DNA from 3 places in the Jejuibacter calystegiae genome. Region 2 is predicted to be linked to each of the others. Evidence: predicted binding sites of a transcription regulator. Region 2 holds the regulator's gene; each other region holds the start of a gene.

The links. The regulator CRP, encoded in region 2, controls carbon source genes, mostly activating them, when cyclic AMP is high. The targets are predictions, from matches to a motif close to ATGTGANNNNNNTCACAT.
Region 1: the regulator CRP is predicted to act here: its motif matches at 8,501-8,518, upstream of msrB (peptide-methionine (R)-S-oxide reductase MsrB).
Region 3: the regulator CRP is predicted to act here: its motif matches at 1,252-1,269, upstream of serA (phosphoglycerate dehydrogenase).

Annotation. Positions count from the first base shown of each region.
Region 1 is NZ_CP040428.1:3,436,786-3,447,321, forward strand. It holds gene FEM41_RS15885 (YbaK/prolyl-tRNA synthetase associated domain-containing protein) at 1-460, opposite strand, end outside; gene FEM41_RS15890 (YeaH/YhbH family protein) at 745-2,028, opposite strand; gene yeaG (protein kinase YeaG) at 2,098-4,032, opposite strand; gene FEM41_RS15900 (MipA/OmpV family protein) at 4,465-5,214, shown strand; gene FEM41_RS15910 (aldo/keto reductase) at 5,457-6,305, shown strand; gene FEM41_RS15915 (D-hexose-6-phosphate mutarotase) at 6,351-7,235, opposite strand; gene gapA (glyceraldehyde-3-phosphate dehydrogenase) at 7,309-8,304, opposite strand; gene msrB (peptide-methionine (R)-S-oxide reductase MsrB) at 8,639-9,052, shown strand; gene FEM41_RS15930 (YeaC family protein) at 9,098-9,382, shown strand; gene pncA (bifunctional nicotinamidase/pyrazinamidase) at 9,417-10,049, opposite strand; gene ansA (asparaginase) at 10,049-10,536, opposite strand, start outside.
Region 2 is NZ_CP040428.1:731,473-742,008, forward strand. It holds gene tauD (taurine dioxygenase) at 1-371, opposite strand, end outside; gene tauC (taurine ABC transporter permease TauC) at 368-1,198, opposite strand; gene tauB (taurine ABC transporter ATP-binding subunit) at 1,195-1,962, opposite strand; gene tauA (taurine ABC transporter substrate-binding protein) at 1,972-2,961, opposite strand; gene FEM41_RS03490 (toxic anion resistance protein) at 3,213-4,346, shown strand; gene FEM41_RS03495 (5-bromo-4-chloroindolyl phosphate hydrolysis family protein) at 4,348-5,346, shown strand; gene FEM41_RS24480 (hypothetical protein) at 5,577-5,753, opposite strand; gene FEM41_RS03500 (hydrolase) at 5,906-6,922, shown strand; gene FEM41_RS03505 (YheU family protein) at 6,923-7,141, shown strand; gene FEM41_RS03510 (phosphoribulokinase) at 7,211-8,077, shown strand; gene FEM41_RS03515 (OsmC family protein) at 8,122-8,526, opposite strand; gene crp (cAMP-activated global transcriptional regulator CRP) at 8,832-9,464, shown strand; gene FEM41_RS03525 (YccS/YhfK family putative transporter) at 9,537-10,536, shown strand, end outside.
Region 3 is NZ_CP040428.1:196,088-206,623, reverse strand. It holds gene argP (DNA-binding transcriptional regulator ArgP) at 1-376, opposite strand, end outside; gene rpiA (ribose-5-phosphate isomerase RpiA) at 523-1,182, shown strand; gene serA (phosphoglycerate dehydrogenase) at 1,476-2,714, shown strand; gene FEM41_RS00855 (PACE efflux transporter) at 2,761-3,204, opposite strand; gene FEM41_RS00850 (LysR family transcriptional regulator) at 3,312-4,196, shown strand; gene FEM41_RS00845 (5-formyltetrahydrofolate cyclo-ligase) at 4,200-4,784, opposite strand; RNA gene ssrS (6S RNA) at 4,816-4,999, opposite strand; gene zapA (cell division protein ZapA) at 5,042-5,371, opposite strand; gene FEM41_RS00830 (YecA/YgfB family protein) at 5,541-6,119, shown strand; gene pepP (Xaa-Pro aminopeptidase) at 6,135-7,448, shown strand; gene ubiH (2-octaprenyl-6-methoxyphenyl hydroxylase) at 7,445-8,623, shown strand; gene ubiI (FAD-dependent 2-octaprenylphenol hydroxylase) at 8,635-9,834, shown strand; gene gcvT (glycine cleavage system aminomethyltransferase GcvT) at 10,240-10,536, shown strand, end outside.

The DNA.
Region 1 (10,536 bases), 2.5 Mb from region 2:
GCAGATAATCCGCGCTATTGAGCACCATGGAGCGATCGAGCCGTCCGGCGTTAAAGGCGATCTCGTCAAAACGTTCAAAAAGCAGCGGATCGGCCACCAGCTTCAGGGCCGGGTGAAAACTGAAGGGCGGGATGGCGCCAAACACGCAGGCGGTGAGCTGTTCGACTTCCACCGGGCTTGCCAGCGAGGCGCGCAGACCACCGATGCGCTGCGCCAGAATGGCGAGATCCGCCTGCTGGTCTGCGGCCAGTACCGCCAGTACGTGCTGATTTAATCCGTTGCCTTTTACCTTACAGACCAGCGCTTTGGCGCCCTGGCCCAGCGCGGTGCCGCGCAGTTCAGAGACCGCCTCGCATTTGCCGACCGCTTCGTGGGACATGACCCGAAAGTCTGCCGCTTCTGTAGTGAGCAATGCGACCAGGCGCTGATGAATATCGTTAAGCGGGGGGGCTACGGTCATGGCGTTCTCCTTAAAATGACGGTTACCACCAGCCCAGATAGCTCCCCACCCAGGCCACGATGGCGACGAGGATCAGAATAAGGGTGGTTTTGCGCATTGTGAAGGTCTCCGGAGTCGCTAAGGGAATGAATTAAGGGGAAAGAGTGCCTTTCGCGACAGACCTCGTCAAGGGGCGGATCTGACCACATTGCGAAATCGCTCAGTTTTCCGGTATGGCGTCTGGAGATGGAATCAAACGGGTAAAGAAAGCCAGCAGGAGGCGCTCTGCTGGCTGTTTTTTGATATCAACTGTGACTTTCGCTGCTCTGCTTATGAAACAGTTCACGGAACACCGGGTAGATATCCTCCTGGTCGCGGATGTGCTGCATGGCGAAGTTATCAAACATCGTTTGCAGGTGCTCATATTCGCGCCACAGGGTCTGATGGGCGCGCCTGGTTATTTCGATGTAGCTGTAATAACGCACCACCGGCAGAATCTTTTTCGCCAGCAGTTCGTGACACAGCGGGGAGTCGTCGGCCCAGTTATCGCCATCCGAAGCCTGAGCGGCGTAGATATTCCATTGGGCCGGGTCATAGCGCGCCTTCACGACCTCATCCATTAGCTTCAGGGCGCTGGAGACAATGGTGCCGCCGGTCTCCTGGGAATAGAAGAATTCGTGCTCGTCCACCTCTTTAGCCTGGGTATGGTGGCGAATATAGACCACCTCCACGTTTTTATAGGTCCGGCTCAGGAACAGATAGAGCAGGATGTAAAAACGCTTGGCCATATCCTTGGTGGCCTGATCCATCGATCCGGAGACGTCCATCAGGCAGAACATCACTGCCTGGCTGGAAGGCTCAGGGCGCTTCTCGTAATTGCGGTAGCGCAGATCGAAGGTGTCGATAAAGGGCACCCTGGCAATGCGTTCGCGCAGCGCTTCGATTTCACGCTTCAGGCGCTCTTCTTCCAGCAGCATGGCCGGTTCGCTGCGCTGCACCTGTTCCAGGCTGGCTTCCAGTTCCCGTAGCTGGCGGCGCTTACCGGCGTTCATGGCGGTACGGCGCGCCAGCGAGTTCTGGAGCGAACGCACCACGCTGATATTGGCCGGTACGCCGTTGGCGGTGTATCCGGCGCGGTGAGTTTTAAACTCATTTAGCTGGCGTTGCTGATTCTTCTTCAGATTGGGCAGCGCCAGATCCTCGAACAGCAGATCCAGGTATTCGTCTTTGGAGATCTGAAAGACAAATTCGTCCTGACCTTCGCCTTCGGGGCTGGCCTGGCCCTGGCCGCTACCGGAACCGCCGGCGCCGCCCTGGGGGCGTTCGATGCGATCTTTCTGCACAAAGTGGTCATTACCGGGATGGACGCGCTGACGCTGACCGCCGCGCCCCTGATGAAACATCGGTTCGTTGATATCGTCTGTCGGAATGGATACCGACTCGCCGCTCTCCACATCCGTGACCGAACGCTTATTGATGGCCTCGGAGATCGACTGCTTGATTTGCGACTTATAGCGACGCAGGAAGCGCTGGCGGTTTACCATGCTCTTGTTTTTACCGTTCAGGCGTCGGTCAATAAACCAGGTCATAGGTCCCCCTGACTTCGTCTGTCATAAAACAGGTAAAGGCCGCGGCATCACACCGCGACCGGCAGGCCGTTAAGAGGACTTACGTACTCGCAGATACCATTCGCACAGCAAACGCACCTGCTTGCGGGTGTAGCCCTTTTCCATCATGCGATCGACAAAGTCATCGTGTTTCTTCTGCTCGTCGGTCGAGGTTTTGGCGTTAAACGAAATGACCGGCAACAGCTCTTCGGTATTGGAGAACATCTTCTTCTCTATAACCGTGCGCAGCTTCTCATAGCTGGTCCAGTTAGGGTTGCGGCCATTGTTGTTGGCTCTGGCGCGCAGCACGAAGTTGACTATCTCATTACGGAAGTCTTTGGGGTTGCTGATCCCCGCCGGTTTTTCGATTTTCTCCAGCTCGGCGTTCAGCGCTTCGCGGTCAAACAGCTGGCCGGTGTCCGGATCGCGATACTCCTGATCCTGAATCCAGAAGTCGGCGTAGGTCACGTAGCGATCGAAGATGTTCTGACCGTACTCCGAATAGGATTCCAGATAGGCGGTCTGAATCTCTTTGCCGATAAACTCGGCATATTTGGGGATCAGATAGCCCTTCAGATGTTCCAGATAGCGCTCTGCCTGCTCCTGAGGGAACTGCTCGCGCTCGATTTGCTGTTCCAGCACGAAGAACAGATGCACCGGGTTAGCCGCCACTTCGGCGTGATCGAAGTTGAAGACCCGGGAGAGGATCTTAAACGCGAAGCGGGTGGAAAGACCGTTCATGCCTTCGTCGACGCCGGAATAGTCGCGATACTCCTGGTAGGACTTCGCTTTCGGGTCGGTATCCTTCAGGCTTTCGCCGTCATAGACCCGCATTTTCGAATAGATGCTGGAGTTTTCCGGCTCTTTAAGGCGTGACAGTACCGAAAAGCGCGACAGCGTTTCCAGGGTTCCGGGGGCGCAGGGCGCGTGGGTCAGCTCACTGTGGTTAAGCAGTTTTTCGTAGATGCGGATCTCTTCGGAGATTCGCAGGCAATAAGGCACCTTCACGATATAAACGCGATCGAGGAAGGCCTCATTGTTTTTGTTATTACGGAACTGTACCCATTCCGATTCGTTGGAGTGGGCAAGGATGATGCCGCTAAAGGGCAGGGCGGAGATCCCTTCGGTGCCGTTGTAATTCCCCTCCTGGGTGGCCGTCAGCAGCGGATGCAGCACCTTAATGGGCGCTTTAAACATCTCCACGAACTCCATAATCCCCTGGTTGGCGCGGCACAGGGCGCCGGAGTAGCCATAGGCATCCGGATCGTTTTGAGCGTGATCTTCCAGCTTGCGGATATCCACCTTACCCACCAGCGCTGAAATATCCTGATTGTTCTCATCGCCGGGTTCGGTTTTGGCAATCGCCAGCTGTTCCAGAATCGACGGCCAGACCTTCACCACCCGGAATTTAGTGATATCGCCGCCGAATTCGCGCAGCCGCTTGGCGGCCCAGGGCGACATAATGGTGCCGAGATAGCGGTTGGGGATGCCATACTCTTTCTCCAGAATCTGGGCATCCTCCTGGGGATTAAACAGGCACAGCGGGTGGTCATTCACCGGGCTGCGTTCGCCGTTGGCGCTTAACACATAGATGGGCACCTTCTGCATTAATGCTTTCAGGCGTTCGGCAAGGGAGGATTTACCACCGCCGACCGGCCCCAGCAGATAGAGGATCTGTTTCTTCTCCTCTAGTCCCTGGGCGGCGTGTTTCAGATAAGAGACAATCTGCTCGATAGCCTCCTCCATGCCGTAAAACTCTTCAAAAGCCGGGTAGCGTGCAACCACCCGATTCGAAAAGAGACGGGACAGCCGTGGATCCTGGGCGGTATCGACCATTTCAGGCTCACCGATAGCCATCAATAGCCGCTCCGCCGCGTTGGCATAGGCACTGCGATCTTGCCGGCAAGTGGTAAGAAACTCCTGCAGTGTGAACTCTTCGTCCTTGGCAGCTTCATAGCGCTGGCGATAGTGATCGAATATATTCATGGCATGCCGTCCTTTCGTTTTTTAGCACAGGTGATAAGAGCCGTTGGTATGAATAATGGAGGCTCCGGAAGACGTAATCTGATAACTGCAACCCCGATACCGGCGATCTCATCAGTCCGGTAACTGTGCTACTGCGTTTCAGGGTTATCCACCTTCTAAAATTTAAGCGTAGATGCATTTGGGAAACTTGCATTGGGACCTGAGTAAATTTCAACGACATATCAATAACTCATCTGATATCGCTTTATTGACGTCTGAAAGCCCGATGCGCTATTCGCATCACCTTCATCCCGCTGTCAGCGCAATGTCATCTAACCAGGTGATGCTGTGATGTTTTCTTATTGTGCGATGGGGGTTGTGAAAATGTTTTGGTTCGGCCCAACGTGCAGGTACACTTCCCGCGGGAACACAAGATGAAAGGATTAAAATACTGTGACCAAATTCAAACTTCTTGCAGTGGCAGTCCTGGCGGCGGCTACCGCTAACACCGCGTTCGCCGACGAGGGGATCTGGTCGCTGGGGGCGGCGGCTTATATTCAGAACAGCCCTTATAAAGGCACCAATACCGAGACCCGTCCGGCGCCGATGGTGGGGTATGAAGGCAAAAACTTCTATCTGCGCGGCTTTAACGGCGGCTACTACCTGTGGAATGATAAGACCGATAAGCTGTCGATCGCCGCATGGTATTCACCGCTGCATTTCCGCCCCAAGGATAGCGGCGATCATCAAATGCGTCGTCTGGACTATCGTAAGTCCACGATGATGGCCGGGCTGAATTATGCCCACTACACTCAGTACGGCTACCTGCGTACCTGGCTGGGTGGCGATGTACTGGGTGAAAGCAACGGCGTGACCTGGGATCTGGCGTGGCTGTACCGCTATACTAATGGCCGTCTGACCATCACCCCGGGTATCGGCGCTACCTGGAACAGTGAAAATCAGAACCAGTATTACTATGGCGTACGTCGCAGCGAGTCGTCGCGTAGCGGCATTCGTCACTACAACGCGGATAGCGACTGGAACCCGTACGTGGAGCTGTCGGTCAACTATAACCTGACCGATAACTGGAGCATCTACGGAATGGGCCGCTATATTCGCTTTGGCGATGAAGTGAAAGACAGCCCGATGGTGGATCGCAGCTGGATGGGTATGCTGCTCACCGGCGTTAACTACCGCTTCTGAGGTTAATTAAAGCGGCATCAGGGTCAATAGCTGGGTGCTCAGGCACCCCGTCAGGTTGATGACAAAGAGGGAAAAAACGTGGTTTTTCCCTCTTTGTGGCAATCGGCTGAAAATCAATGGATTGATTTTCCGTGTTTATTTTCCTGGTGATTCAGGGCCGAATATATTCGGCCCTGGTTTGTCATCAGTCTCGCGGGGTGCTCAGGCACCCCGTTCGCTTATCTGCGATAGGGAGGCATGATATGGGTAAAAGCATCAATCTGGCCGGACAAACGCTGCCAGCCCTGGGACAGGGAACCTGGTATATGGGGGAAGACCCCGGCCAGCGGCGCCAGGAAGTGGCCGCGTTACAGGCGGGTATCGACCTTGGCCTGCGGCTTATCGATACCGCCGAGATGTACGCCGAGGGCGGAGCGGAACAGGTGGTGGGAGAAGCCATTCGCGGGCGACGCGATCGGGTATTTGTGGTATCGAAGGTTTATCCGTGGAATGCCGGCGGCGCACGCGGTATGGCGGCCTGTGAAGCCAGTCTGAAGCGGTTAGGCACCGACTATATCGACCTTTATTTGCTGCACTGGTCTGGCGATATCCCGCTGGAACAGACGCTGGAATTGATGACCGGGCTTCAGCGTCAGGGCAAGATTGGCCACTGGGGCGTCTCTAATCTGGATATCGATGAGATGCACGAGCTGTGGACCCTGGCGGGTGGGGAAGCCTGCGCGACCGATCAGGTGCTGTATCATCTGGCATCGCGCGGTATCGAAACGGATCTCCTGCCCTGGTGTCAGGAAAGGGAGATTCCGGTGATGGCCTACTGCCCGCTGGCCCAGGCAGGAAGACAGCGTCGGGGGCTGATGCAGCATCCGCTGCTGGTGGAAGAGGCTCAGTCGCTGGGTATTAGCGTGGCGCAGCTGCTGCTGGCATGGGTGATTCGTCGTCCCGGGGTGATTGCCATCCCCAAAAGCGCGACCCTGGCTCATGTGCGGGATAATGCCGCCGCGCTGGAGATCTCTCTGAGCGATACGCTGCTCGAGCGCCTTGATAAGGCTTTCCCGGCCCCGACGTGCAAGACGCCGCTGGATATTGTCTGACGATGATACCGGGCGCTGCCGCGTGGCGGCGCCCGAACAGGGACTTTAACCTTTCAGCACTTTCAGGGTGCAGGCCAGACGCGAAGGCTGACCGGGGCGCGCGCGCTGAGGTACGGTAACGGCCGCGGTTTCGATGCAAACCATGGTCCGGTATCCGTCATCCGGCATATCGGCCATGCTAACGGAAAGGGCGGGGCCCGGATTCCAGCCAACGACGTTACTGTTGTAACGGTGTGCCACCTCAATGGCGCGGCCCAGTTTACCATCTTCAATCAGACTGCTGGCTTCCGGTGCCAGATAGACCCGATCGGTCCGGTCCGGAAAGGTCTGTACGCCGTCGGAAAGCCGGCCTTCCTCGCCGTTATTCACCTTATCGAGATAGCTCTCGCCCAGACCGGCAACGCGCACCTGTGCGATATCGCCCACCCGGAAGTAGCTGTGCAGCGCCGCGGTGGTCTCGAAATCGCCGTGCGCTTCCAGCGCCATTTCACATTCGGCGCCCAGCCGGAAGTGCGCCAGCAACTGGAAGTCGTGGGGCCAGAAGCGGCGGGTTTCGTCGCTACTCAGCAGTTCGAAGGTGAGATTAACGCCATCGGTATCCTGCTGGTGCTCTTTAAGCTGCCACGGCAGGTTGCGGGCAAAACCGTGGGACGGGAATCCCGGCTGCGCCGACGGGCCAAACCAGGGCCAGCAGACAGGTACGCCGCCGCGCAGCGCGCTACCGGTGGTAAACGGGGTATTGCTGCTCAGCCAGATGACTTCTTCTTCTCCGGCGGGCTGCCAGGAGAGCAGGTGAGCGCCCTGCAGCGCAAAGGCGGCGCGCGCCCTGGGGTGATCCACCACAATCAGGTCCAGTTCGTCCAGCTTACGGCGGGAGACAGCATCGCTTATCTGATTAACGACGGACAGCGTATAGATATCGGCACTCATAGGTATCTCCTTGTCTGATCCAATAAAAAAGGCCCCGTGGGGGGCCTTTTGCAGAACGCTGATTCAACACACCTTATTTAGAGATGTGAGCGATCAGGTCCAGTACCTTGTTGGAGTAGCCAGTTTCGTTGTCGTACCAGGAAACCAGTTTCACGAAGTTGTCGTTCAGGGCGATACCGGCTTTGGCATCGAACACGGAAGTGCAAACTTCGCCGTTGAAGTCGGTGGAAACCACGTCATCTTCGGTGTAGCCCAGAACGCCTTTCATCGGACCTTCAGAAGCGGCTTTGATCGCTTTCTTGATGTCTTCGTAAGAAGCGGCTTTTTCCAGACGAACGGTCAGGTCAACAACGGATACGTTCGGAGTCGGAACGCGGAACGCCATACCGGTCAGTTTGCCGTTCAGTTCCGGCAGTACTTTACCGACCGCTTTAGCAGCACCGGTAGAGGACGGGATGATGTTCTGAGCCGCGCCACGGCCGCCGCGCCAGTCTTTGTGAGACGGGCCGTCAACGGTTTTCTGGGTAGCGGTGGTGGCGTGAACGGTGGTCATCAGGCCTTCAACGATACCGAAGTTGTCGTTGATGACTTTAGCCAGCGGCGCCAGGCAGTTGGTGGTGCAGGAAGCGTTGGAAACGATATCCTGGCCAGCGTAGGTTTCAAAGTTGGCACCGCGAACGAACATCGGGGTGTTATCTTTAGACGGACCAGTCAGAACCACTTTTTTCGCGCCAGCGGTGATGTGCTTACGTGCAGTTTCGTCGGTCAGGAAGATACCGGTTGCTTCAGCAACAACGTCAACGCCAACTTCGTTCCACTTCAGGTTAGCCGGGTCTCTTTCAGCGGTAACACGGATGGTTTTACCGTTAACAACCAGATGGCCGTCCTTCACTTCTACGGTACCGTTGAAACGGCCGTGAGTGGAGTCATACTTCAGCATGTAAGCCATGTATTCCGCGTCCAGCAGATCGTTGATAGCCACGATCTCGATGTCAGAACGTTCCTGAGCAGCACGGAAAACAATGCGGCCAATGCGGCCAAAACCGTTGATACCTACTTTGATAGTCATATATTCCACCAGCTATTTGTTAGTGAATAAAAGGTTGGTTGTAAAATTACAAAAACCTTACGCAGCGTCAAGCGGAATCGTGTCAATCATTGCGACAAATCAAACCGCTGAGGGGCAGATTTGCCTCCACGTTTCCATTCTGCTGCCACCCATATGGGGGTGATGCGGCAGATTTTAAAGCGCCCTGGATACAAAAGTGTGAATTTGATCACAAATGAGGGGGCATCCGCTATTATGGGCTGAGTTTAGAACAAAACCGGCATCCTCGCTGTTAATGTTTTGTTAGAATCTGAACTGAGGAACTCCCCCGATACGCACACAGAGAGCGCTGTTTATGGCTAACTCAAAATCGACTGAAGAACTGAAACAATCCCTGACTGAAATGCAGTACTACGTGACCCAGCAACAGGGCACTGAGCCGCCATTTAGCGGGCGTTTGCTGCATAACAAGAGCGACGGCATCTACCACTGTCTGGTCTGCGATGCGCCGCTGTTTAATGCCGGTACCAAGTACGATTCCGGCTGCGGCTGGCCCAGCTTTTACCAGCCGGTCAGCGAAGACGCCATCCACTATCTGAAGGATTTCACCCACGGTATGGAGCGTATTGAGATCCGCTGCGGTAACTGCAATGCCCATCTGGGGCACGTATTTCCGGACGGTCCGCAGCCCACCGGTGAACGCTACTGCGTTAACTCTGCTTCCCTGAGCTTTAGCGATGGCAGCAGCGATGAACGCACCAAAGGTTGATAAATCGATTCAGCTACCTTCCCAGGGAGTGTAATAACTATGAGTATGGAGATAGAGCAGATTCTTGCCGCTATGACGCCGGAAGTGTACCAGCGTCTTGTTACGGCGGTAGAGCTGGGGAAATGGCCCGATGGCGTGGCGCTGACGCCGGAGCAGAAAGAGAACACCTTACAGCTGGTGATGCTGTGGCAGTCGCGCAATAACCATCAGCCCGAGCATATGTCGCTGGGCACCGACGGTCAGATCGTGATGAAGAGCAAGCAGCAGCTGAAGCAGGAGTTCGGTATTGAACCGGCGCCTTTCGTTACATTGAAGCCGGAGCAGCAGTAACCGATGGCCCGGGATTTCCCGGGCCGTCATGCACTTACTGAAGCGCTTCAGCTTCGGCGCTAAGAGTGGCGCCTGCCGCCGCCATTTCCGCCAGTGCCCGCTCGCTGTCCTGGGGGGAAAGATTCACGCCGCGGCAGCCGTCGGTGACCAGGGTGACGCGGTAGCCCAGCTTCAGAGCGTCCATTACCGTGAATTTCACGCAGTAGTCGGTCGCCAGCCCCATTACAATCAGTTCGGTGACTTCATGATGACGCAGCCAGCCGTCCAGTTCGGTCTGGCGACGCTGGCCGTTGTCGAAGAAGGCGCTGTAGCTGTCTACCAGCGGATCTTCCCCCTTATAAAACAGCGCATCGATGGCCTGCTGATGGAGCTCCGGATGCAGCGCTGCGCCCGGACTGTTCTGCACGCAGTGATCCGGCCACCAGGTCTGGGGCAGGCCCGCCAGTTCACCCTGAGTGTAAGGCGGCTCTCCCTGCTGGCTGGCAAAGCTGCCGTGATTCGCCGGGTGCCAGTCCTGGCTGGCCAACACTGCGATCCCCCTGGTCTTGCAGGCATCAATCAGCCGGTTGGCGACGGCAATCACGCTATCGCCGTCCGGTACCGCAAGGGCGCCATCGGCGCAGAAATCATTCTGAAGGTCGATCAGTAACAGTGCGCTTTGGGTCATCAGATTGCTCCTTCGTGGTCCGGGGTTAGTTCACCGCGCAGGTTTTGCGCCATCGCCGCGCGAATGGCGGGGGCTTCCAGTCCCTGACTTAACAGCCAGTGTAGCTTGGTCAGGGTCGCCTCTACCGTCATATCGGCGCCGCCGACCACGCCGGCATGGGCGAGGGCGTTACCGGTGGCATAGCCGCCCATATTGACGCGCCCCGACATGCACTGGGTCAGGTTAACCACCACGATACCGCGCTCGCTGGCTGCCCGCAGTTCCGCCAGAAAGTCGGCATGCTGGGGCGCATTGCCCACGCCGTAAGAGCGCAGTATCAGCGCCCGCACCGGCTGACGCAGAAAGTTACTTACCACATCTGCAGAAATGCCCGGGTAGATGGTCACTACCCCAATCGGCTGCGGCGTAATGGTGTGAACGATCAGTTCGCCGTGACCAGTGGGGGCCGCCGGAGTATTCAGACGCCGGATATGGATACCGGCCTCCA
Region 2 (10,536 bases):
CCACCGCTGGCGGGCAACTGCTTCGCCGCCAGAATAGCGCCCAGCGGCGGGTTTTCGATAAAGGTCACGTCGGTATGCCAGTTATCGTTATCCGGCGGATTATCGTTATGGGTATCCAGCACGATAATCTCATCAGCCTCACGAGCGTGAGGATAGACCGGGTGAATATGTAGATCGCCAAAGCGCCGTGCCAGGTCGCGCTGCTGCGTCGGCACAATCGGCTGATTGCGGAAAAACAGTACCTGGTGCTTCATCAGCGCGTGATAAAGCTGCTCAAACTGCACATCGCTCAACGGTTTTGCCAGCGACAGATTATCAACCAGAGCCCCAATAGCGGGCCCCAGCGGGGTAATGCTCAGACGTTCGTTCATCGTTGTACTCCATGCCAGGGAGTCAGCCGCCGCGTCAGTATGCGCAACCCCAGCTCCAGACCAAATGCGATTATCGCAATCACGCCAATACCGGCCAGCACCACATCGGTCGCCATAAACTCACCGGCGGACTGCACCATAAACCCCAGACCACGGGTGGCGGCGATCAGCTCAGCCGCGACCAGCGTGGACCAGCCAACGCCCAGCCCGATACGCAGGCCGGTTAAAATTTCCGGTAGCGCCCCGGGCAGAATCACATAGCGCAACACCTGCCAGCGGCTGGCGCCCAACGACTGCGCGGCGCGCACTCGCACCGGATCGACGCTGCGAACTCCCGCCACGGCGGAAAGCGTGACGGGGGCGAAAATCGCCAGATAAATCAGCAGAATCTTCGGTGTTTCACCAATGCCGAACCAGATCACCATCAGCGGCAGCCAGGCCAGCGGCGGAACTGGCCGGTACAGTTCAATGAGCGGATCGAACACCGCACGGACTTTATCGTTCAACCCCATCGCAATACCGACGGGAACGCCGATAACCGCCGCCGCCAGCAGCGCCACCAGAATGCGCCCCAGACTGGCCGCCAGATGCTGCCACAGCGTGGCATCCATAAAGCCCTGAGATCCGCCAATAACCATAAGTTGATGCAGTACCTGCTGCGGCGCAGGCAGAAACAGCGGATCGATAAGCTCCAGCGTTGTCACCAGCCACCAAACTGCCAGTACGGTCAACAGCGTAGCGGCGCTCAGCCAGAGTCGCCCCGGTATCCGCCACCGGTAGCGCGTTCCTGGACGGGTTGCGGCTTTTAACGTGGCATGCAGGCTCATAGCAGGGCCTCCCGCTGGTGAAAAACGCTGCCCAATACATACTCGCGGTAGCGGATGAATTCAGGATCCGACTTAATGCTGCGGCAGGATTCGCCCTCCACGTAGCGACGCCCGAAGTCGAGGTTCAGGCGATCCACAACCCTGCCAGGCCCCGGCGACAGAATCAGTAGCTCGCTGGCCAGCAGAACCGCCTCTTCAATATCGTGGGTAATCAGCAGAATCTGCTTGCCGGTATCGCGCCAGATGGTCAGCAGCAGCTCCTGCATCTGCTCGCGGGTGAAGGCATCCAGCGCGCCAAAGGGCTCATCCAGCAACAGCAGGCGCGGGTCCGCCGCCAGGGCTCTGGCAATCCCCACCCGCTGGCGCATACCGCCAGACAGTTGCCAGATAAAGTGCCGCTCATAGCCTTCCAGCCCCACACGCCGAAGCATGCGCTGCGCTATATCATGCCGTCGGGGCTGCTCCACCCCGGCCAGTTGCAGGCCAAAGCTCACGTTATCCAGCACGTTGCGCCACGGCAGTAGCCCTTCATTCTGAAATACCACGCCGCGATCGGCCCCCGGCCCGGTCACCAGCTGACCATCATGGGTAATCTTCCCCGAGGAAGGCGCCGTAAATCCGGCAATCAGGTTGAGCAGCGTGGTTTTACCGCAACCCGAAGGGCCAAGTACCACCACCAGAGAGCCGCTGTCTATCTGCAACGAAATATCGCGCAGTACCTGATGCCCCTGGTAACCGGCGCTGAGATGACTGACCTTCAGCATATGCCCTCCTTAGGGTTGAACCTGTTTCACAAAGCGATCGGTCACCCAGTCGCTGTAATCGTCACTAACCCGGGCAACCTTGCCCTGCTGTTTCAGGAATTGCGCGGTATCGTGAATCGTATGCGCCACCGGTCCGCCCTGAGCGAGCTGCTCTATTTGCTGCGCCACCGGCAGATAGCGATTTCCCTTAACCAGTCCCGGAATCTGTTCCTGCGGCACGCCGCTCAGACGCGACAGAACGCTGAGGTGCTCCTTATCTTTCAGCCAGGCATCTGGCGCCTTCAGGTATTCCCCCTGAGCGGTCAGCGCGCTGGCTGCAAACGCGGTAACAACTTCCGGATGCGCTTCGGCGAAATCCTTGCGTACCACCCAGACATCCAGCGTCGGTTTTCCCCACTGCCCTACCTGCCCGGAATCGGTCAGCACCCGGCCCTGTTTCGCCATGGCGTTAACCACCGGAGCCCAGACATAAGCACCGTCGATATCGCCGCGCTGCCATGCCGCGGCAATAGCAGGCGGCTGCAGATTGACAATAGTCAGTTGATCGGGACGAATGCCCCAGTGCTGTAACGCCGATAGCAGGCTGTAATGAGCCGTGGAGATAAAAGGCACGGCAATACGTTTACCGATAAGATCCTGCGGCGAGCGGATTTTCTGGTTCACCACCAGCGCTTCCGAACTGCCGAGCTGCGACGCAACAAGGAAAACTTCAACCGGCAGACGCTGGCTGGCGGCTACCGCCAGGGGGCTGGAGCCAATATTGCCGATTTGCACATCTCCAGAGGCCATCGCCCGCAGCACGCCGGCACCGCTGTCGAACTTACGCCAGTCAACCTCTGCTCCGGACTGCTTCGCAAAGCGATTCTCTGCCTGAGCCACTTTGGCCGGTTCCGCCGAGGTCTGATACGCTACGGTCACCTCTACCGCCTGGGCAGCTCCTGCCGTCAGCACCAGTGCCAGCAGCGTCGCTGCCCGAAATAAAGGAAATCTGCCCGCCATCATTCGCTCCGTTATTCACTCTCTGTTAGCGACAGTTGTATCCGGACGCGAAGACTATAAAAAGAAATAAAAAATTATCTTTTATTTCTTAAAGGAATATAAAGAAAATACCGCCCCTGGAGTCCATATATTTCTCATGGCCTTGTTGGCTCGCCTCTGCGCGTGAAGTACCATTACGCCCATTGTTTCCGTGGCCAGCCTCACGTCATTTTGCTGCAGACGGACTGTTCTCTTATTTAAGGAATGCATTAATGACGGAAAGCACCTCAGTCACCGTTTCCGCCTCTCAGGCCCCCCTGGATATTACCGACGCGCTCCCTTCTGATGAGCGGCTAACCCAGGAACAACAGCAGGAAGTTCAGCAACTCATCGAGCAGATAGATATTAACGATCCGGTGCTTTCCCTGTCTTACGGCGCCAAAACCATGAATGGCATTTCACGCTTTTCCGACGCCCTGATGGAGCAAGTGCGCGCCAAAGATGCCGGCGCTATAGGTGAACAACTGACCGACATGTTGGGTAAGGTAAAGTCCGTCGATCTGACCGCCTTCGACAAAAAGCCCGGCATGCTGGCCTCGATCCCCTTGATCGGCAAGCTGTTTAACCGCGTCGAACGCTCGCTCATGGAGTATCAAACGCTGGCGCAGCAGGTGGAAGGTATTACCCGTAAGCTGGATGAAGCGATGGTCGATCTACTCCGCAATATCTCTACGCTGGAGCAATTGTTTACCCGCAACCGCGACTTCTTCCAGCAGATCAACCTGCATATCATCGCCGGTAAGCGCAAGCTGGAGCAGCTCCAGCAACACGATCTGCCTCAGGCCCAGGCGCAGCTTTCCGATAACCCCATGAATGCCCAGGTTGTCCGGGATATGATTGACGGGATGCAGCGCTTTGAGCGCCGCCTGCATGACCTGATGCTGTCACGCACCATTGCGATACAAACTGCACCGCAGATTCGCCTGATGCAGGGGAACAGCCAGGCGCTGGCGGAAAAAATACAGAGCAGCATTCTGTCCACCATTCCCATCTGGAAAAGCCAGATTGTGCTGGCGCTGTCGCTGCATTCACAGCGTCAGGCCACAAAGCTGCAGAAAGAGGTTTCAGATACCACCAACGAGATGCTGCGTCGCAATGCAGAGCTGCTGCAGACCGGCACTCTGGAAACCGCCCGCGAAGTGGAGCGGTCGGTAGTGGATATCGAAACCCTGCGTGATGTGCAGTCCCGTCTGCTGAACACTATTGAAGAGTCGGTCAATATCGCCAGCGACGCCCGCAAGCGTCGCAGCGAAGTGGAAAAAGAGCTGTCATCCATGGAAAACGACCTGCGCCTTCGCCTTGCGAATATCGCCAACGGCGGCGCGGGAAAAGTAGAGCAGGCATAACATGAGCAGTCTTGAGCAACGCCTTGCCGAAAGGTTGACCGATAAACGCTGGAAACGCGCTACGCTTGTATTTTTGCTGTTCGTCCTGGCAAGAGGATTCATGAATAACTTCCAGCCACTGGCTACGGAACTCCATCCCCCGCTCCCGGAAGATGAGGGCTCCCTTGATGGCGCCATCCTGGTATTCTGCTGGGCAGGATTCACGATTCTGTTCCGGACTCTGCTTTTTGACCGTAGGGCTCTTGCGATGGGAATAGCCGCCGGTCTGCTCTGGATCCCCACTGGCGATATTCTGGCGCTCCCGTTCTGGGCTGGCAGTATGGCGCTGCTGGTGTATCTGCTGAACAGTCTGGGAAAATGGCGCGGCATCCATTACTGGTATATGGCGCTGTGGAGCTTCGTTATCGGTAGTTATATAGAAGCCTATACGCTTCTCAACAGCCCCTTCTATACTGGTGCGATTATTGCCCTTTTCGTCACTTACTGTAAGTACTGGTATCCGCGGTTTATCCAGGAGCGGCAAGCCGCGCAAGAAGAGGATGAAGACGACGAAGAGGAAGCGTTTGACGAAGACAAGGAGCCTGATAACAGCGAGGACGAACCGGAACTGGCGCCGTTTGAAACGGAAATAGCCCGCCTGGAGAGTCTGGAAAATCTGGAAGGCGCTGTTCACAGCGAACTTAAAGGCATTATTAAGTATGCGCGGCTTATCCAGCACTGCATGCTGACCGACCCGCGGGATATGCAGCCCGGCCAGGATTTCCTGAACCGCTATCTGCCGTCAGTCGAGGAGATCATCACCAAAAGCCAGAACCTGTCCAGTCAGCTTGCCGGACATGGGAATGAACATCAGGTCACGGCCCGCAGCGTGGAAATATTGAAAGCGCTACGTTCCGCTTTCCGCCAGAAGCACGCCCAGTTGCTGGAAAACGACGAAACGGAACTGAACACCGAAGTCAGTACTCTGGAAAAGCTGCTAAAAACAGACGGCTTCCTGTAACCCCTTTCGGGCCCACAGCAACTGGCGGGCCCGCATCGGCTACATCAATAATCTCGTTTTCTCCCTCACGACACAGGCACGATCAGGTCGAGCTCTTTGCTTATTTCCTGATGATTCCCATGGGAAATAACATGTTGTGGGATCAACTGACCATGGGCGACAGATTTGGACGGAATATAAATGCCGTCAGTGAAGGGAATAAAACGCTTCGCCTGATATACTTAAAAATGCTAGGGGTATTCGAATACTTCACCAATAACCGATTGACGTAAAAGAGAAACCAGCACATTCAGGATGTGCTCACCAGAATAGTTTTCAGTATTAACCGCAACGGCAATCGCCTTAACATGGACTGAATACCTCCGTAGATAAAACATTTCAGCACGGGCATTCTTATTCTGATTCATTATGACGTATTCCTCACAGGATTGATTTAATAAGCATTCCTTAACTGTGGGTCCCCCTCTTTGAGACGAATTAAACAGACCAAAAAAAGCATCAACAATCTACGGATTTACCGGTATGATGGCGGATTAATTAACTAAAATTACTCTGTACCATGGCAGAAATTACCCCTGCAGAACTCTCCGCCAATAGTGACGAGACGCAGCTTTTCCGCCCAATGATCGGCGCACGCAATCCGCATATGCAAACCATGCTGCCGCGCCTGATACGCCGTCGGCTGCGCTTTACCCCCTGGTGGCAAAGAATCGATACGCCGGACGGCGATTTTATCGACCTCGCCTGGAGCGAACACCCGTCAAAAGCACAGCATAAGCCGCGCCTGGTGGTGTTTCACGGCCTGGAGGGCAGCCTGCACAGCCCATACGCTCACGGGTTGATGAATGCGGCAAAACAGCGCGGCTGGCTGGGCGTGGTGATGCACTTTCGCGGCTGTAGCGGCGAACCAAACCGCATGAACCGCATCTATCACTCCGGCGAAACTAACGATGCCAGCTACTTCCTGGACTGGCTGCGCCGGCGCTACGGCGCTCGTCCGACCGCCGCGGTGGGATTTTCGCTGGGCGGTAATATGCTGGCCTGCCTGATGGCCCAACAGGAAAAAGCCTGTTCGCTGGCGGCTGGCGTCGTGGTGTCGGCGCCGCTGATGCTGGAGCCCTGCTGCTACCATATGGAAAAAGGGTTTTCCCGTTTCTACCAGCGCTATCTGCTGAATCTGCTGAAGGCTAACGCCGGGCGAAAACTCAAGGCCTGGCCCGGAACCCTGCCCATCGACAGAGCCCGCCTGAAACGCATTCGCCGCATCCGGGAGTTCGACGATCTGATTACCTCGAAAATCCACGGTTTTCGTGATGCCCTGGACTACTACCGACGCTGTAGCGCACTGCCAATGCTGCCGCAAATAGCCCGACCGACGCTGATTATCCACGCGAAAGACGATCCCTTTATGGATCACCAGGTCATTCCGGATCTCGACCATCTGCCCCCCAACATTGAGTATCAGCTGACCGAGCACGGTGGCCACGTCGGCTTCGTGGGGGGAACACTACGACACCCGGAAATGTGGCTGGAAAAACGTATTCCCGACTGGTTAAGTCAATTCCTGGATGGATAAATGATTATTCCCTGGCAGCAGATATCGGCGGAAACGCTGGATAGTCTGATAGAAGCCTTTGTGTTGCGCGAAGGCACCGATTACGGTGAACATGAGCGTTCGCTCGAACAAAAAGTGGCGGATGTAAAGCATCAGCTACAAACCGGCGAAGCCGTTGTGGTATGGTCGGAACTTCATGAAACGGTCAACATCATGCCGCGCTCGCAATTCCGCGGCTAATATCTGGTTTACCAAACAATTCGCCGTGTTTCAGTGGCTACACCCCTGTACTCAAGGAGTTGCTCAGCTATGTCCACCAGGCATCCGATTATCGCCGTCACCGGTTCCAGCGGTGCGGGAACCACCACCACCAGCATCGCATTTCGTAAGATTTTCGCCGAACTTGGGCTCAGAGCCGCCGAGCTCGAAGGTGACAGTTTCCACCGCTATACCCGCCCGGAAATGGATATGGAGATTCGCAAGGCCCGGGATTTAGGGCGCCATATCAGCTATTTCGGCCCGGACGCCAATGACTTTGGTCTGCTGGAAAATACCTTTACCGAATATGGTCATAGCGGTACGGGAAAGTCCCGCAAATATCTACATACCTACGATGAAGCAGTGCCCTGGGATCAGGTGCCAGGCACCTTTACTCCCTGGCAGCCGCTACCAGAACCTACGGACGTGCTGTTCTACGAAGGGCTGCACGGCGGCGTGGTCACCTCGCAGCACGATGTGGCGCAGCATGTGGATCTACTGGTCGGCGTAGTACCCATCGTCAACCTGGAGTGGATTCAGAAACTGGTGCGCGACACCAGCGAGCGCGGCCATTCCCGTGAAGCCGTGATGGATTCGGTGGTGCGTTCGATGGAAGACTACATCAACTACATCACCCCGCAGTTCTCACGTACCCACATCAACTTCCAGCGCGTGCCGACGGTAGATACCTCTAATCCCTTCGCCGCCAGAGAGATCCCGTCGCTGGATGAAAGCTTTGTGGTGATCCACTTCCGGGATCTGGAGGTCGATTATCCCTGGCTGCTGGCGATGCTGCAGGGCTCGTTTATCTCGCATATCAATACGCTGGTGGTGCCGGGCGGCAAGATGGGACTGGCGATGGAGCTGATTATGACGCCGCTGGTGCGGCGCATTATGGAAGGTAAAAAGATAGCCTAATCCCTGGCTGGGGAGGGGAATCTGTCTCCCCTCCCCAGCCAGCATCAGCCTTCCACCACCTCATATGAATGGGTGATATTCACCGCTTTACCCAACATCAGCGCCACAGAGCAGTATTTCTCGGCAGACAAATCCACCGCACGCGACACCGCATTGTCTTTCAGATCCTGGCCGGTAACGATAAAGTGCAGATTGATATGAGTGAACAGGCGCGGCGCCTCTTCACGACGCTCCGAGGTTAGCTTCACCTCGCAGTCGGTCACGCCGTGGCGACCCTTTTGCAGAATAGAGACCACATCGATGGCGCTACAGCTTCCCACCGCCATCAGCACCATCTCCATCGGACTGGGGGCCTTGTCGCCGGAATTCCCGTCCATCAGCACCTGATGCCCGGAGGCGGACTCACCCAGGAAAGTCAGGCCCTCAACCCATTTTACTCGTGACTGCATGTTGTCGCTCCCATCAAGCCATTCTTCCCCACAGAGTAAGCCGCCGCAAAGAAAGTCGCAACAGAAGGCGATCCGGGTCAAGCTGAAACGAGACAATAGGAGACACCCGGAAAAAGCTATGCTAAAACACTGAGGATACCCTCTCGCGGCGCGGCGAAGCGCGTACGGGATGAAATTTCACGTGAAATTTATGTAGCTTACAGGCTTTTCTCATGCCAGATCCCCAAGAGCGGGGACAAACGATCAATACGCCCGGAGGCCCATATTCTTCCGGGCGTCAGCTTATAACCAGAGGATAACCGCGCATGGTGCTTGGCAAACCGCAAACAGACCCGACTCTCGAATGGTTTTTGTCTCATTGCCACATTCATAAGTATCCATCGAAGAGCACACTTATTCATCAGGGTGAAAAAGCCGAAACCCTCTATTACATCGTTAAGGGCTCTGTCGCAGTACTTATCAAAGATGAGGAAGGGAAAGAGATGATCCTCTCTTACCTGAATCAGGGGGATTTCATTGGTGAACTGGGGCTATTCGAAGAAGGCCAGGAGCGTAGCGCCTGGGTACGGGCGAAAACCGCCTGCGAAGTCGCTGAAATCTCCTATAAGAAATTCCGTCAGCTGATCCAGGTAAACCCGGACATTCTGATGCGCCTTTCCTCGCAGATGGCCCGCCGTCTGCAGGTCACCTCAGAGAAAGTGGGCAATCTCGCCTTCCTGGATGTGACAGGTCGTATCGCACAGACTCTGCTGAACCTGGCAAAACAGCCGGACGCAATGACCCATCCGGACGGAATGCAGATCAAAATCACCCGTCAGGAAATCGGGCAGATCGTGGGCTGTTCCCGCGAAACCGTTGGCCGTATTCTGAAGATGCTGGAAGATCAAAACCTGATCTCCGCACACGGGAAAACCATCGTCGTCTTCGGTACCCGTTAATCCCGGTCTGTAACGGCGTGTTGTGGCAACGCGCCGTTTTTCTCTTTGCCACTGACGCGTTACCCTGTGCCAATGCGCCGACTGATCTATCACCCCGAAGTTAACTACGCGCTGCGTCAGACCCTGGTACTGTCGCTGCCGGTGATTATCGGGCTAATATTCGGTAGCCTGCAACAGGGCCTGCTCTTCTCGCTGGTTCCCGCCTGTTGCAATATCGCGGGCCTGGATACCCCCCATAAACGTTTCTTTAAACGCCTGATCGTCGGCGGCTCGCTGTTCGCCTTTAGCAGCCTGATGGTGCAGCTACTGCTGATGGAAAAGCTGCCACTGGCCGCCATCTTCTTCGGAATGGCGCTGTTACTGGGCGTTACGGCGGAAATCAGCGCCCTGCATGGCCGCCTGTTGCCTGCTTCGCTTATCGCCGCGATCTTTACTCTGGGGCTGGCCGGCAATATGCCGGTCTGGCAGCCGATGCTGCTGTATGCGCTCGGCACCCTGTGGTACGGCGCCTTTAACTGGTTCTGGTTCTGGATGTGGCGTGAGCAGCCGCTACGCGAGACCCTGAGCCTGCTCTATCGCGAACTGGCGGACTACTGCGAAGCCAAATACAGCCTGCTGACCCAGCATACCGATCCGGAAAATGCGCTGCCGCCGCTGCTGATTCGTCAGCAAAAGGTGGTGGATCTCATCAGCCTCTGTTATCAGCAGTTGCATATGCTATCTGCCACCAGCCGCCAGAATGATTATAAGCGCCTGCTGCGCGTCTTTCAGGTGGCGCTGGATCTTCAGGAGCATATTTCCGTCAGCCTTCACCAGCCTGAAGAGGTACAGAAACTGGTAGAGCAGAGCCACGCGGAACCGGTGATTCGCTGGGCGGCCCGTACCGTGGCCGCCCGGCTGCGCGTAGTCAGCGACGATATACTCTACCACCGCTATCCCCGGCGCTTTAGCATGGAAAAACCCATCTCCGCGCTGGAAAAGATTGCCCGCCAGCATCCGGAAAACCCGGTGGGGCAGTTCTGCCACTATCACTTCAGCCGTATCGCCCGACTACTGCGCACCCAGCGCCCGC
Region 3 (10,536 bases), 540 kb from region 2:
CTTCGACCTGAAGATTCAGACGAATAGGGGAGTCGGCCAGCACTTCCGAAAGCGCAGGCAGCAGCCAGGTCGCCAGACTGTCGGCGTTCACCGCCAGCGAAAGCAGCAGCGGCGTGGAGCCGGATTCATCTCCCAGCCACTCCTCTTCCAGTAGCTCCACCTGACGCAGCAGCGCCAGTAGCTTTTGCCCCTGTTCGGTAGGGCGCGGCGGAACGGTTCGTACCAGAAGCGGTTGCCCGAACATATTCTCCAGCTGCTTGATGCGCTGTGACACCGCAGACTGGGTGATGCACAGCTTCTGCGCGGCGCGCTCAAAACCCCGCTCGCGTATGACTGCATCCAGTGCCTGTAATGTTCTGTAGTCCGGGCGTTTCATTGTTGTGTTGTACTCCTGTTTTTATCGTGCCCAGCACTATGACACAATTTCGGTCTTGATCCAGTACTGGATCGCCGTCGGGCTGCCCACTTTTGTGTCGTCATGCACTATAATGCCGACATCTTTCACGAACAGGCATAACCATCATGACGCAGGATGAACTGAAAAAAGCGGTCGGCTGGGCCGCTCTCCAGTACGTACAACCGGGAACTATTGTGGGCGTTGGTACCGGCTCCACCGCCGCTCATTTTATCGATGCGCTGGGTACCATGAAGCACCAGATTGAAGGCGCGGTATCAAGTTCAGACGCCTCAACGGAAAAGCTTAAAGGACTGGGTATTCCGGTGTTCGATCTCAACGATGTGGACTCCCTGGGGATCTACGTGGATGGCGCGGATGAGATTAACGACCAGATGCAGATGATCAAGGGCGGTGGCGCTGCGCTGACGCGCGAAAAGATCATCGCCTCCGTGGCGCGGAAGTTTATCTGTATCGCAGATAGTTCCAAGCAGGTGCCGATTCTGGGTAACTTTCCGCTGCCGGTAGAGGTTATTCCTATGGCTCGCAGCTGCGTGGCGCGTCAATTGGTGAGGCTGGGGGGGCGCCCGGAATACCGTCAGGGCGTGATGACCGATAACGGCAATGTGATTCTTGATGTGCATGGCCTGGAAATTTTGGACCCTGTGGCGCTGGAAGATGCGATTAACGCCATTCCCGGCGTAGTGACCGTAGGACTGTTTGCGCGTCGTGGCGCCGATGTGGCATTGATCGGTCGCGAAGATGGCGTAAAAACAATCGTAAAATAAACGCCGCTTTTTGTCTGAGCCGGGGCAGATGATGCTCCGGTTTGCCAGAAATTTTTTACATCGCTTTTTTAGTGACATATGTCACATCTTTTTCCCATCTCCCGCATTTGTTCTGTAACATTTATATCACACAACGTTTTGTTCTGCTTTTGCATCATCATGACTTTTCTTAAATAAAGACCACGCAAACGTTCATATTGCCGGGACCGCTATTTTTGATATGTTGACAGAAGGCGAGCTTATGTTCAGTCAGTCGTTAAGACACAGCATCTACAACAAGACAGGGTCGGGAAATGGCAAAAGTATCACTGGAGAAAGAGAAAATTAAATTCCTGCTGGTGGAGGGCGTGCATCAGAAAGCGCTGGATAACCTGCGGGCCGCGGGTTACACCAACATTGAATATCATAAAGGGGCGCTGGACAGCGATGCGCTGAAAGCGTCGATCCGCGATGCCCACTTCATTGGAATCCGATCCCGTACTCAACTGACCGAAGAGATCTTCGCTGCGGCCGAAAAGCTGGTAGCGGTGGGCTGTTTCTGTATCGGCACCAACCAGGTGGATCTGGATGCGGCGGCCCGCCGCGGTGTGCCGGTGTTTAACGCGCCGTTCTCCAATACGCGCTCGGTTGCTGAGCTGGTGATTGGCGAACTGCTGCTGCTGCTGCGCGGCGTACCGGCGGCGAATGCCAAAGCGCATCGCGGCGTCTGGAACAAGCAGGCGGCGGGCTGCTTTGAAGCGCGCGGTAAAAAGCTGGGCATTATCGGCTATGGCCACATCGGCACCCAACTGGGCATTCTGGCGGAATCGCTGGGCATGCACGTTTATTTCTACGATATCGAAAGCAAACTGCCGCTGGGCAACGCCACCCAGGTGCAGCATCTTTCCGATCTGCTGAATATGAGCGATGTGGTGAGCCTGCACGTGCCGGAAAACGCCAGCACCAAAGATATGATTGGTGAGCATGAGCTGGCGCTGATGAAGCCGGGCTCGCTGCTGATCAACGCCTCACGCGGCACCGTAGTGGATATCCCGGCGCTGTGCGATGCGCTTTCCCGTAAGCACCTGGCCGGTGCGGCTATCGACGTTTTCCCGACCGAGCCTGCGACCAACAGCGATCCCTTCCTGTCGCCGCTGTGCGAGTTCGACAATGTGCTGTTGACGCCGCATATCGGCGGCTCCACCCAGGAAGCGCAGGAGAATATCGGCCTGGAAGTGGCCGGTAAGCTGGCTAAGTACTCCGATAACGGCTCCACGCTTTCGGCGGTGAACTTCCCGGAAGTTTCCCTGCCGCATCATGGCGCGACCGTGAGCCGTCTGCTGCATATTCATGAAAACCGCCCCGGGGTGCTGACGGCCATTAACCAGATCTTTGCCGCCGAGGGCATTAATATCTCGGCCCAGTACCTGCAGACTACGCCGCATATGGGTTATGTGGTTATCGATATCGATGCCTCGGAAGTGGTGGCGGAAAATGCCCTGCTGGCCATGAAGGCGATTCCGGGCACCATCCGCGCGCGCCTGCTCTACTAATTGGCGCCATCCGTAACAAAGGCCTCTTCGGAGGCCTTTTTGCCGTTTATCGGGCCGCGCTTTCCACTTCCGGCTGTGCCGAAGCCGGTACGCCGAACAGCTTATCGAATGCCCAGTTATAGATGAAGGTATAGCAGGGGATGATGACGATTAGCGCCATATCCAGCAGGAAGGCCTGCACCAGGGTAATCTCCATCCACCAGGCGATCAGCGGGATCAGAAATATCACCAGCGTCAGCTGAAAACCTACCGCGTGCAAAATACGCCGCTTCACGGTGCGGGTACGCGAAGCCTGACGGCTTTCCCACCACTCAAACAGCGTGTTCCAGATGAAATTCCAGCATACGGCGATGGTGGTAATAATCACCGATAGCGGGCCGGTGGTGGTGGGCGCGGTGCCGGAAAGCAGTGCCAGCCCCAGCGCGGAGATCGTCATTCCAATCAATTCATAAGCGGTGACATAGACCAGTTTGCGTTTTACACCCTGCACATTATTCCTCTCAGTCGGTTTCGTGATGATGATATAGGCGCTAAGATTGCCTCAGCGTGACTGACAGAAAAAGTCAGGAGCTATCAATTCTACTGACAGGTTGGGCTATGTACTTTACCCGTGACAATATCGAACTGTTTCTGGCCGTGCTGGATCATGGCTCTTTTTCCGCCGCAGCCCGGGCGCTGCGGCGGGTGCCTTCCGCTGTCAGTATGGCGGTAGCGAATATGGAAGCGGAACTGGGCTATGCGTTGTTTGACCGCAGCCGCCGTGAGCCGGTGCCCACCGACCGGGCCCTGGCGCTGGCGCCGCACGTCAGAGCGACGCAGGACCAACTGACCCAGTTGCACAACCATGCGCTGGCGCTTTCCCGGGGGTTAGAGAGCCGGTTGTCCATCGGTGTGGTCACCGATGTGAATCCTCAGGCGTTGCTGCGGGCGGTGAATCAACTCTCCCGACGCTATCCGCTGCTGGAGGTAGAGATGATTCAGGCAGCGCAGGATGAGATTGTTCACCTGTTGCAGCAGCAGCGCGTCAGTCTGGCGCTGGCCTGGGGTGGCCTCCAGGTCGACGGGCAGCTGCAGTTTCAGTGGGTGGATGATGAAGCGCTGGTGGCAACCCTGGCGGCGGATCACCCGCTGCTTGCCGAAAAGGGAGCGTCGCACTGGCTGGAGGATTTAATTCAGGTGCGTCAGATTGTGGTGGCCAGTCGCGATCGCCCGCTGGCGGACGCCCGGGCGAAGGTGGCGACTTCCTGCTGGTATGCTGACAGTTTCGCGATGGCGCTGGAGATGGTGGAGGCCGGGCTGGGCTGGGGCAATTTCCCCCAGACGCTTATCGCTGACAGGCTGGCCCAGGGAGAACTGGTACGTTTGCGATTCGGTAATACCGAGAATGCGCTGCGTTTGCCGGTGCACCTGATATGGAATAAGGCGCAACCGCTGGGGCAGGGGGCCAGAGAGCTGGTGGCGCTGATGCGTGGCGGGGAATAGCGATTACCACTGCCACAGCCGGGAAGGGGTCACCATCGCGGGTAACGGAATGTCCCAGTGCTCTACCGGCAGGCTTTCCACTTGCTGGCAATCATGCGCATAGCCCACCGGCGCGAAGCCGTGGCTGCGCCAGTTTTGTAAAGTGCGATCGTAAAAGCCGCCGCCCATGCCCAGACGCTGACCGCTGGTGTCGAAAGCGACCAGCGGCACGACCAGGGCGTCCAGGGCGTCCAGCGCCAGCACCTGACGCACGTCCAGCGGAGGCTCGGCGATTTTCAGGCGGTTTTCCCGGAGTTCGGTTTGCGGCGTATAGCGCAGGAATAGCAGGTTACCGGTACTGAACGGGTGAAGAACCGGCAGATAGACTTCACGATTATCGGCCCACAGCGCCTTAATGGCCGGGCGGGTATCCAGTTCGCCGTCAAAAGAGAGAAACAGCGCTATGCGCTTAGCCTGACGCACGGGCGCGTAGTCCAGTAGCCGCTGGGTGGCCTGACGGGCTGCAAGCTGCTGTTGGTCGGCGCTTAAGGCGCGACGACGTTCACGTACCATCTGACGAATTTGTTGACGAGTCTGGGAAGTGATCATGCGGTTGGGTCATGGTAGTTAAAGAAGAGAGGGAATCTCCGAGATGCCGCCGCAGGCTGTAACCCTTGAACCCGTGGTTCAAGGTGAATGCATCGTCATATTCTTAAGGCTTCCCGGGCGAACCGGGCATGCTCACCGAACATGGATCGTCACATTCTTGTGGTATGAAATATCGGCTCAGGGGACTGGCCCGCTTGCAAACATCTCAGAGAAATTTTTTCCTTCAGGGTCACTCTACCATAGTCGACCATGAAGTGTTATTCAAACTTTGCACCCGTTCGTTCTGAATTGCGACCCTGTTCAAGCAGTGCCTGTTCGATGGTCTGCTGCAGTATGCGAATTCGCTGATCCATACTATCAGCATATTCCTGGGTCTTGCCCTTTTCCTGGGCCAGTTCATAGCACACGTTAAGTGCGGCGATGAAAATCAGGTGCTCAGTATTTGTGACTCTAGTGCGTTCTTTTAAATCCTGCAACCGCTGATCGAGCTCTTCTGCAGCCCGGTTCAGGGCATCCCTTTGTTCGGGCGGACAATTGACCCGCAGGGAGCGTCCAAAAATCTGGATATCGACTGGTTGTACAGACATGCCCACCTTCCTGCTGTTTGATTGCCAGCCTTCCACCACCGCCCGGGGCGGCGAAGGGGCGTCACTATAAGCTACACCACATCGAAGATACAAGCCCTTTTCTGGTATCTCCGGGGTTCATGATGGTAGCATACCATAGAACTCTTCCTCCCAACGACGACGAATGCGCATGTCTATACAAAACAACGCTATGCCTGGTTACGACGCGCTCGGCCAGCTGCTCAACCAACAGGGCGTGGGACTGACTCCCGCGGAAATGCACGGTCTGATCAGCGGAATGCTATGCGGCGGCAATAAAGACGCCAGCTGGCGGACGCTGCTGCACGAACTCACCAACGAAGGTCTGGCTTTCAGTAAGGATCTTAGCGATACCCTGGGTCAGATGCACTCTGCCACCGGTGAAACGCTGGAGGATGACGGCTTTAATTTTCAGCTTTTTCTTCCTGCTGAAGAGGCCAGCGTCTTCGATCGCGCTGATGCGCTGGCGGGGTGGGTTAACCACTTCCTGCTGGGCCTTGGCGTGTCACAGCCTGGCCTGGACAAGGTCAAAGGGGAAACTGGCGAGGCGATCGACGATCTGCGTAGCATCGCCCAGTTGGGCTATGACGAGGACGAAGATCAGGAAGAGCTGGAAATGTCGCTGGAGGAGGTCATCGAGTATGTGCGAGTTGCTGCGTTACTCTGCCACGACACCTTCAACCGCCCGGCACCCACCGCGCCGGAGGTACAGAAACCGACGCTTCATTAAACTTCAGGAGGTGCTATGACACAGCAAGAGTTTTTGCGTCGCCGTCAGGCGCTGCTGGCGCAGATGGCGCCCGGCAGCGCCGCGTTGATTTTCGCTGCAGCGGAAGCTACCCGCAGCGCTGACAGTGAGTACCCCTATCGCCAGAACAGCGATTTCTGGTACTTCACCGGTTTTAACGAGCCGGAAGCGCTGCTGGTTCTGATTAAGAGTAATGAAAGCCACAATCACAGCGTACTGTTTAATCGCGTTCGCGACAAAAACGCCGAGATCTGGTTTGGCCGCCGTCTGGGTCAGGAAGCCGCACCGCAAAAGCTAGGGGTCGATCGCGCCCTGGCCTGGAGTGAAGTCAATGCTCAGCTCGGGCAGTTGCTGAATGGTCTGGATGTGGTCTATCACGCGCAGGGGCTTTATCCCTATGCCGATCAGATTGTGTTTGGCGCGCTGGAAAAGCTGCGCCAGGGCTCGCGCCAGAATCTGAGTGCCCCCGCCACGTTAACCGACTGGCGCCCCTGGGTGCACGAAATGCGCCTGTTTAAATCGCCGGAAGAGATAGCGGTACTGAAACGCGCCGGTGAGATCTCGGCGCTGGCCCATACCCGCGCCATGGAAAAATGCCGTGCCGGTATGTTTGAGTACCATCTGGAAGGCGAAATTCATCACGAATTTAACCGTCATGGTGCCCGTTATCCCTCTTACAACACCATCGTGGGTTCGGGGGAAAATGGCTGTATCCTGCACTACACCGAGAATGAAAGCGAATTACGCGATGGTTCCCTGGTGTTGATTGACGCGGGCTGCGAATATCAGGGCTATGCGGGTGATATTACCCGTACCTTCCCGGTCAGCGGTCGTTTTAGCGCGCCGCAGCGCGCCATCTACGACATCGTGCTGGAATCGCTGGAAACCGCGCTCAGATTATACCGCCCCGGTACCACCATTCAGGATGTCACCAGCGAAGTGGTGAAAATTATGCTTAGCGGTCTGGTCCGACTGGGTATTCTGCAGGGGAGCGTGGAACAGTTAATGGAAGAGAACGCCCACCGGCGTTTCTTTATGCACGGACTGAGCCACTGGCTGGGGCTGGACGTTCACGACGTAGGCGAATATGGCCCGGATCGTTCGCGCCCACTGGAAGCTGGCATGGTGCTGACCGTGGAGCCCGGGCTCTATATTGCGCCTGATGCCGATGTTCCGGCTCAATATCGCGGTATCGGCATTCGTATCGAAGACGATATTGTGATTACTGAAACCGGCAATCAGAACCTGACGGACAGCGTGGTGAAACGGGCGGAAGATATTGAAGCCCTGATGGCGGCGGCGCGCGCATGAGTGTGATTATTGTTGGCGGAGGGATGACCGGCGCTACCCTCGCGCTGGCCCTGTCGCAGTTAAGCGGCGGCCAGCTTCCGGTGCATCTGGTGGAAGCGCATGCGCCTGAGTCACAGGCTCATCCGGGGTTTGATGCCCGGGCCATTGCGCTGGCCGAAGGCACCTGCCGGTTACTGGCGCAGATCGGTATCTGGCCCGCGCTTTCCGGCTGTGGTACCGCCATTGAGCAGGTCCAGGTCAGCGATCGCGGCCATGCTGGCGCGGTGATTCTGGAGGCGCGCGACTATCAGACCGAGGCGCTGGGCCAGGTGGTGGAACTCCATGAGGTCGGGCTGCGCCTGTTTAATCTTTTGCGCGAGGCGCCGGGTGTGACGCTCTACTGCCCCGACCGGGTTGCGGGTAGCCATCGCACGCAGCAGGAGGTGACGGTCACGCTGGAAAGCGGGAAGACGCTGACCGGCCAGGTGCTGGTGGCGGCGGACGGTTCGCGCTCGCCGCTGGCCGCCGGTTGCGGCATCCGCTGGAGCCAGCAGGATTACGACCAGGTCGCCGTGATCGCCAATGTGACCACCGCGCTGCCGCACCAGGGACGCGCCTGGGAACGTTTCACCTCCGAGGGGCCGCTGGCGATGCTGCCGATGTCGCAAAATCGCTGTTCGCTGGTGTGGTGCCACCGTCGCGACCGTCAGGAAACGGTGATGGCCTGGAGCGATGAACGCTTCTGCGATGAGCTTCAGCGCGCCTTCGGCTGGCGCCTGGGGCGTATTACGCAGGCAGGCGCGCGCAGCAGTTATCCGCTGGCGCTGACCCGTGCCGATCGTAAAGCCACCCATCGCCTGGCGTTGGTGGGAAATGCGGCCCAGACGCTGCATCCCATTGCCGGTCAGGGATTTAACCTGGGCATGCGCGATGTGATGACGCTGGCTGAAACTCTGACAGCCGCCTGGCGTCAGGGCGAGGATATCGGTCTGTGGCCGGTGCTGGAACGTTATCAGTCCCGCCGTCGCCAGGACCGGGCCGCCACCGTTGGTGTGACCGACGGCCTGGTGCAGCTCTTCGCCAATCGCTGGGCGCCGCTGGTGGTGGGGCGCAATCTTGGCTTGATGGCCATGGATTATCTTACGCCGGTGCGCGATGCGCTGGCGCATCGTACCCTGGGTAGGGTGGTTCGTTAAGGAGAGTCATAGTGCAAAGCGTAGATGTGGCAATTGTCGGTGGCGGCATGGTGGGGCTGGCCCTTGCCTGCGGTCTGGAGGGCAGTGGCCTGCGTGTTGCCGTTCTGGAACAGCAGGCGCCGGAAGCGCTGGACCCTCAGGCGCCTCCGGCGCTGCGGGTATCGGCGATCAACGGCGCCAGCGAGAAATTGCTGACCCGCCTTGGCGTATGGCCGACCATTTTGCAGCGCGCCAGTTGCTATCACGGTATGGAAGTGTGGGACAGCGACAGCTTCGGGCGCATTGCCTTCGATGACAACAGCTTTGGCTTCAGCCATCTGGGCTACATCATCGAAAACGCCGTGATTCACCAGGCGTTGTGGCAACAGGCGCAGCAGTGCAACGACGTAACGCTGCTGGCGCCTGCGCAAATGCAGCAGGTCGCCTGGGGAGAAAACGAAGCCTTCCTGACCCTGAAAGATGGCAATATGCTGACCGCCCGACTGGTGGTGGGGGCCGACGGCGCTAACTCCTGGCTGCGCCAGCAGGCCGATATTCCTCTCACCTTCTGGGACTACCGGCATCATGCACTGGTCGCCACCATTCGTAGCGCGGAGCCTCACGGCGCTGTGGCGCGTCAGGTGTTTCACGGCGATGGTATTCTGGCATTTCTGCCTCTGAACGATCCCCATCTGTGCTCCATTGTCTGGTCGCTGCCGCCGCTGGAAGCAGAGCGGCTACAGCAGGCCGATGAAGCGGCCTTTAATCAGGCGCTGTCGGTGGCATTCGATATGCGCCTGGGGTTATGCCAGCTTGAAAGCGAACGTCAGGTCTTCCCGCTAACTGGCCGCTACGCTCGCCAGTTTGCCGCGCATCGTCTGGCATTATTGGGTGATGCCGCGCACACCATTCATCCGCTGGCGGGGCAGGGGGTAAACCTGGGCTTTATGGATGCCGCGGAGCTGATGCATGAGCTGCGCAGGTTGCACGCTGGCGGTAAGGATATTGGTCAGCACCTCTATCTGCGCCGCTACGAGCGCAGCCGTAAGCACAGCGCCGCGCTGATGCTGGCGGGCATGCAGAGCTTCCGGGAGCTATTTGCAGGTCAACATCCGGCGAAGAAGCTGCTGCGCGATGTGGGTCTGAAACTGGCCGATACGCTGCCCGGCGTGAAGCCTCAGCTTATCCGTCAGGCGATGGGGCTGAATGATTTGCCTGACTGGTTACGATAGCTTCCACTCTTCCTCTCCCGGCGTCCGCCGGGAGAAATATCTCATTTGAAATATTCTAATTTCATCGCTCATTTCGCATTAGTTTTATTTATCCGTGGCGAAATTCGATGTAGTGGAATTGTTCTTATTTTTATCATAAATGTTATCTGATTCTGATTTTTAGCCTAAATACGATGCGATTATGTGCATTGTTTCGCATTTTGCCAGTCATATTCACTGTCTCCTTTGTTCATCCTGAACCTCATCCGCTAATGTGTCTGCTTATGGTTCAGCCGTCCTTTCGGTGGTAAGTTCAATGTAAAGGTAACGTTTGCGTCGATGCCCGTTGCGGCACCGGCGCCGGGTTTCGTCCGCCGATCCGGCGGGCGGACAACGCCGCCCATCTGAACGGAAAACGAGGAAGAGATGGCTCAACAGACCCCTTTGTTTGAACAACATAATCTTTGCGGTGCGCGTATGGTGGATTTCCACGGTTGGATGATGCCGCTGCACTACGGTTCCCAGTTGGACGAGCACCATGCGGTGCGTACCGATGCTGGAATGTTTGATGTCTCGCACATGACCATCGTTGACCTGCGCGGCAGTCGCACCCGGGAGTTCCTGCGTTATCTGCTGGCGAACGACGTCGCCAAACTGACCAAACCGGGCAAGGCGCTCTACACCGCCATGCTTAACGCCTCCGCTGGCGTTATCGACGACCTG